DNA from 2 places in the Asticcacaulis carbonis genome. Region 2 is predicted to be linked to the other one. Evidence: predicted binding sites of a transcription regulator. Region 2 holds the regulator's gene; the other holds the start of a gene.
The links. The regulator LexA, encoded in region 2, represses DNA repair genes until DNA is damaged. The targets are predictions, from matches to a motif close to ATGTTCNCNANNTGTTCT.
Positions count from the first base shown of each region.

Region 1: QB905_RS11645 (YifB family Mg chelatase-like AAA ATPase) is a predicted target of LexA. The motif match lies at 1,868-1,885, and genes of this name have one in related genera.

Region 1 is NZ_JASERT010000001.1:2,470,565-2,473,980, forward strand. Features, by position in the region: gene QB905_RS11640 (response regulator) at 1-124, opposite strand, end outside; gene QB905_RS11645 (YifB family Mg chelatase-like AAA ATPase) at 214-1,770, opposite strand; gene gshB (glutathione synthase) at 1,971-2,921, opposite strand; gene QB905_RS11655 (YraN family protein) at 3,003-3,389, opposite strand; gene rsmI (16S rRNA (cytidine(1402)-2'-O)-methyltransferase) at 3,391-3,416, opposite strand, start outside.
Region 2 is NZ_JASERT010000001.1:861,470-864,885, reverse strand. Features, by position in the region: gene QB905_RS04240 (ComEC/Rec2 family competence protein) at 1-1,640, shown strand, start outside; gene lexA (transcriptional repressor LexA) at 1,634-2,332, opposite strand; gene trpC (indole-3-glycerol phosphate synthase TrpC) at 2,443-3,234, opposite strand; gene trpD (anthranilate phosphoribosyltransferase) at 3,231-3,416, opposite strand, start outside.

The DNA.
Region 1 (3,416 bases), 1.6 Mb from region 2:
CCATCACGCCATTGAGGGGTGTACGGATTTCATGGCTCATCAGGCGGAAAAAATCTTCGCGCGCCTTCAGCCGGGCTTCGGGCGAAAGATGTTCTTGAGCGCCGGTATTCAGCGGCGTGGACATGGAGACTTTTGACATTGAGGCTTTTGACATGGCGGCTTTTCCGTCGGGTATCATTCTGATCGTTTAAGCCTAGAGCAAAAAGGTTAAGGTCACGCCAAGTTTGCGTTAAGATGAGGTGTATGGCCCGTCGTGTCTGCGCCCTGCCTGCGGTAGATCAGTGCCTCGGCGACGTGGCGGCGTAAGACCGGCCCCGATTGTTCGAGATCGGCGATGGTGCGCGCCAGGCGCAGGGTGCGCGTCCAGCCGCGCGCGCTTAAGCCCGATTTTTGCGCCGCCTGGGTGAGCAGGGTCTTACCCGCTTCATCGAGTGCGCAGATGGCTTCCAGTCCCGCGCCATAGGCGGTGGCATTGAGCGCATTGTCAGGTGCCAGGCCCAGTTTGCGGGCGCGGTCTTCCTGAAGCTGACGCGCCGCCATGACGCGCGCCGCCACCTCTTTCGAGCCTTCCGCAGGCGCAGGCAGGGCCATATCCATAGCGGTCACCGGCGGTACGTCGATTTGCAGATCGATGCGATCGATCAGCGGCCCGGACACGCGACCCTGATAATCCTTGATGCAGCGCGGCGCCTTGCCGCACGCCCCCTTGCCCGCGCCGCCATAGCCGCAGCGGCACGGATTCATGGCGGCGACCAACTGGACGCGCGCCGGATAGCGGACATGATGATTGGCGCGCGCCACGATCACATCGCCGGTTTCTAAGGGCTGACGCAGACTATCGAGCGCCTGCGCTGAAAATTCCGGCAGTTCATCTAAAAACAGCACGCCATTATGCGCCAGCGACACCTCGCCGGGGCGGGCGCGCATCCCGCCGCCGGTCAGCGCTGCCATCGAGGCCGAATGGTGCGGCGAACGAAACGGGCGGTCGCGTGTCAGCTCGCCGCGCGCAATTAGCCCGGCCATCGACCAGACCTGCGAGGTTTCGAGCAGTTCGCGCGAGGTCAGTGGCGGCAAGATACCGGGCAGGCGCTGGGCCAGCATCGACTTGCCCGAACCGGGCGGGCCTATGAACAGGAGATTATGGCCGCCCGCCGCCGCGATTTCGAGGGCGCGCTTGGGCGTTTCCTGTCCCTTGACCTCGTTCAGATCCATCGGTTTTGCCGCCGCCTTCATCTCGCCGGGCGCGGGCGGAGTGAGGACGGACTGACTCTTGAAATGATTGATCAGGGCGATCAGCGAACGCGGGGCGAGGATGGAGACATCGCCCGCCCAGGCGGCTTCGGCGCCATTCTCAAGCGGGCAGATCAGGCCTAAGCCGTAGGATGATGCGGCAATGGCGGCGGGCAGGGCGCCAGCCACCGGCGCGATGGAACCATCGAGCTTCAGTTCGCCGATGCAGACAAAACCTTCCAGCGCGTCCTGCGGGATAATGCCCATCACCGCCATCAGGGCCAGGGCAATCGGCAGGTCGAAATGTGTGCCTTCCTTGGGCAGGTCGGCGGGCGACAGATTGGCGACGATGCGTTTGCCGGGTAAGGCCAGCCCCATACCGGCAAAGGCCCCACGCACGCGTTCGCGGCTTTCGGCCACCGCCTTGTCGCCAAGGCCGACCACCTGAAAAGCGACATGGCCGTGGGTGAGAACGACCTCGGCCTCGACGCGGCGCGCCTCGGCACCTTCGAAAGCTATGGTGGTGACGCGCGCCGGCATGAAGATACCCCCTGATTTTGTAGGACTTTTACGCTTTACCTGCGGTGTAAAGATACAGAATCTATCCACAAGTTAGCGGGGATAAGAGGGTAAATCAAGAACAAAAATGGAACAACAGTGAAACTCGCTGTAATTTTCGCGCAAAAATTATGCAAGCTACGGAATGTATTAAGCTTTTGTGAACGCTTTTCGAGAGCCCGTCAGCGCGCGGCGCGCAGGGCCTCGATACGATCCCACATCAGAGCGCTGGCATCAACCCCCTCGAAGGTTTTGAGCTGCACCGCACCGGTGGGTGAGGTGACGTTGATTTCGGTCAGATAATCGCCGATCACATCGATACCGACGAACATCAGGCCCTTGTCCTTGAGGACGGGCTTGAGGCGTTCGCAGATTTCGCGGTCGCGCGCCGTCAGGTGCAGCGGTTCGGCGCGGCCGCCGACGCGCAAATTAGAGCGCACGGCCCCCTCTTCGGGCACGCGATTGATACCGCCTGCGATCTCACCGTCGATCAGGATGATGCGCTTGTCACCCGCGCTGACGGCGGGGATGAATTTTTGCAGGATGACTGGCTCGCGGCTGATCGAGGCGAACAGCTCGACGAGAGCGTCAAGATTGCGGTCGCCCGCCTTGAGCTTGATCACACCATTGCCCGCTGCGCCATGCAGGGGCTTTAGGATACAATCGCCATGCCGGGCGAAGAAATCATGCAGGGCCAGCGGATCGGCGCTGACCAGGGTGGGCGGTTGCAGATCGGGAAAGTGGGTGGCCAGCAGTTTTTCCGGTGCATCGCGCACGCTGGTCGGGTTATTGACCACCAGAGTCTTCGGATGCACCCGTTCGAGCAGATAGGTCGAGGTGATATAGGCGATGTCGAACGGCGGATCCTGCCGCAGCAGGATCACGTCGAGATCGTCTTCGAGATCGAGTTTTTCATAATCGCCCGCCGTCACATGATCGCCCTTGACGGCGCGAAGCGTCACCTTGCGGGCGCGGGCGAACGGACGGCCATCTTCCAGCGACAGGTGCTTCGGCTCGAACACCCAGAGCTGGTGGCCGCGCGCCTGGGCCGCCATCATCATCTGAAACGTGGTGTCGGCGGCGATATTGACCTTCTCGATCGGATCCATAGAAACGGCGACGCGCAGGCTCATGACGGTGTTCCTTTATTTTCACCCGCCGATATGAGGCGCGGAACACGGCTTGGCAAGCGGCTGATCAAAAATAACAGGCCGCTAAAAATAGCCGTCCGGTTTTTCAAAGGCATTGCGCAGGTGGCGCGGCCAGTGACCGGGAGCCAGGGTATAGAGGTCGATATTGAGATCGAGATGTTGCAGGCGCGGGCGCTTGGCCTGAAGCGTCAGACCGGCCTGCCATAGCCGTTCCTGCTGGATGAAGGAGACGGTTTCCAGCGCCTCTTCGTGGCTGCGGCGCTGCTTGACCTCGACCACGCAGAGGCGACGGCCCTTTTGCGCCAGCAGGTCGATCTCGCCCTGCGGGGTTTTGAGGCGGAATCCTAAGATGCGGTAACCTTTCAGCAGCAGATGGATCAGCGCCACATATTCGGCCAGATGGCCGCTTTTGTGCGCCTTGCGACCGCGCGCCTGCCGATCCGGTTTCATCCTATTCATCCCGGCGTTTGCGCGCCT
Region 2 (3,416 bases):
TCAATCCGCCGCCGGAACCTTCCCTGCCGGGCGGCTATGATTTCGCGCGCGCCGCCTGGTTTCAGGGTATTGGCGGTGTGGGGCTGGTGCCGGGTGCGCCGGAAAAGATCGCCGCCCCCGTGCATGGATGGCGGCTCGATCTGATCCTGCGGCTCAATCGCCTGCGCTGGAACATCACGCAAAGGCTTGTGGAATCGATCACCCCCGTCTGGCATGACGGCGGCAGGCTCGGCGGCTTTGCGGCGGCTCTGGTGACGGGGCAGGAGGCTTTCGTACCGCAAGCTCTGATCGTCGATATGCGTAATTCCGGGCTGGCGCACATCCTGTCGATTTCCGGCGTACACATGGCTGTGGTCGGCGGTTTTATCTTCTTCGCCCTGCGCGGATTGATGGCGATGATACCGGTTCTGGCGCTCAATGCGCCGATCAAGAAGATCGCTGCGGCCTTAAGCATGGTGTGCGTCCTGGCCTATCTGGCCATTTCCGGCGCGCCTGCGCCCGCTGTGCGTTCGGCCGTCGTGGCCTGTATCGCCTTTACGGCTATTATGCTGGATCGTCGCGCCCTGTCCCTGCGCGCCCTGGCCATCGCCGCCCTGGTGGTGATCGCGCTGACGCCCGAAGCGGTGGTTCAGCCTGGTTTCCAGATGTCGTTTTGCGCCACAGCGGCGCTGCTGGCCCTCGCTGAAGCTCTTCAGGCACCGGTCAGCGAAATCAGCGTGCCCATGTGGGTGAAAACAATTCAGTCGATTGTTCACGGTTTCTGGTTGTCGCTGGTGGCTTCACTGGTGGCGACGGCGGCCACAACGCCCTTCGCCATTGCCTATTTCAACCGTTTTTCGGTCTATGGCCTGTTGTCCAATCTGTTTGAATCGCCGATTACCGCCTTTATCGTCATGCCCGCTCTGGCGCTCGGCACGGTTCTGGCCGCTACGCCGCTGGGGCCACTGTTGCTCAATGTAGCGGCGGGCGGGCTGTGGCTCATCGCCCATATCGCCGCCTGGACATCGGCCCTGCCACAAGCCGTTATAGGCTGGCCGTCCACCGCCAGCTATATTTTGCCGGTTTCGCTGTTCGGCGTAGTGTGGATATGTCTGGTACGCGGCCCGGTGCGTTGGCTGGGCCTGATCGCCGCCACGGCCATCCTGTGGTGGCCGCGCCTGCCGGTTTCCGACATCTGGGTCGATCCCGATGGCGGTAACGCTGCTATTCGCATCGGCCACGACGCCTATGTCCTGCGTCCGAAAGTCCGGCAATTCGGCTATGTGCAGTGGACGCAGCGTTACGGACTGCAACCGCTTGACGCCGATACCCGTCAAAAATTTTATACCTGCAAGGGCTATGCTTGCATTCCGCAAGCTGCATCGCCTTACCGTGTCGGCTTCTGGTTTTCCAATGTGCCGCCCAAACCCAAGGTGCTTGATTCTCTGTGCCGTTCAAGCACACTCGTCGTCCTGCGCAATCCGGTCGGCGACTGGCCGCAAACTTGCTCAGGCGTCAACCATATCAGCGCCGGGGATTTCCGCCGCCTCGGCGCGCTCGAACTGACCCGCACGCAAAAAGGCTGGGCCATCCGCGCCGGGCAGCCGCTGCGTGGCCAACGCTACTGGTCAAGCCCTTCGGATGCTGAATTAGGTCAGTGATAACGCCGCATCAGCCCGACAAGGCGGCCCTGCACCTTGACCTGGCCATCATTATAGATCTGCGTCTTATAGGCCGGATTGGCGGCTTCAAGTGCAATCGACGCGCCTTTTTTGCGCAAACGCTTGAGGGTGGCGGTCGCATCATCAACCAGAGCCACGATAATCTCGCCCGACTGCGCCGTATCGGTTTTGCGGATCACCACATAATCGCCGTTGAGAATACCGGCATTGATCATCGAATCGCCTTCGATTTCGAGGACATAGTGCTCGCCCGCCCCCAGCATGGCTTCCGGCACGGCCAGACGGTCGCGTTCCTGCCCCATCGCCTCAATCGGCACGCCCGCCGCGATCTTGCCCAGCAGGGGCAGGTCGCGCGTTTCATCAGTGACCGCGCGCGGCGCTTCGGCGGGCTTCGTGCCTTCAACGACCTGCGGTACAAAGGCCTGACGGCCACGCGGCGGTGCTGAGGTGGTGGCCTGATCCGGTAGCTTGATGACCTCAAGCGCGCGCGCCCTGTGCGCCAGACGGCGAATAAAGCCGCGCTCTTCCAGCGCCGTGATCAGGCGGTGAATGCCGGATTTCGACGCCAGATCGAGCGCTTCCTTCATTTCATCGAAAGAAGGCGACACGCCGGTTTCCTTGATCCGTTCATGGATGAACATCAGAAGTTCGCGTTGTTTGGTCGTCAGCATCGGGACACCTTTGCATTTTTCCGCCCACAATATGGCGCGGAACAAGTCATGAACCTATGCAAAATGTTCTATATGTGTTCCGGTTAATGTCAAGCTAATGCCGCAATTTTTTAGCGAGAAAGCAGTTTTTTCGCGGCTTGCGTCACATCGCCCTGACGCATCAGGCTTTCGCCGACCAGCATGGCGGTGGCCCCGGTCGAGGCCAGTCGCGCCACGTCCTCGGCGGTAAAGATGCCGCTTTCGGCCACCAGAATATGCTCTTTGCCGACCATGACCGACAGGTCTTCGGTCACCTTCAGATCGACATGAAAATCCCTGAGATTCCGGTTATTTATGCCGATCAGTTTGGATTTCAAACGCAAGGCGCGCGTCATTTCCGCTGCGTCATGCACCTCGACCAGCGCATCCATGCCGAGGTCATGGGCTGCGTCGATCAGATCGCCCGCCAGAGCATCGTCGATCATCGCCATAATGACCAGAATCGCATCGGCGCCGAGGCTGCGTGATTCGGCCACCTGCCAGCTATCGACGAGAAATTCCTTGCGGATGCAGGGCAGATTCACCGCCGCGCGCGCCGCCTGAAAGTGTGATTCGTGGCCCATGAAGCTGGGCCCGTCGGTCAGGATCGACAGACACGAGGCACCGCCCGATTCGTAGGCGCGCGCCAGAGACGGCGGATCGAAATCATCACAAATCAGACCTTTGGACGGCGAAGCCTTCTTGATTTCGGCAATCAGCGACAGACTGCCCGGACGCTGATCGGTCACCAGACGCGCCGCAAAGCCGCGCGGCGCATCCGCCGCTTTGATCGCAGCATCGAGATCGGCCTGTGTGACAGCTTTTTGGCGCGCCGCCACCTCTTCGCGCTTATAATTGGCGATGCGTTCAAGAATATCGGTCATGTCGTCTCCAGAGGCGGGGTGGCGCGGATCAGCGCCGCCAGCGCAGCCCGCGCCCGGCCCTGATCAATCACATCGCCTGCCAGAGCAATACCTTCGCGCAGGGTTTCGACCTTGTCGGCCACCAGAAAGGCAGCGGCGGCATTGAGCATGACGATGTCACGATAGGCGCTTTTTTTACCGTC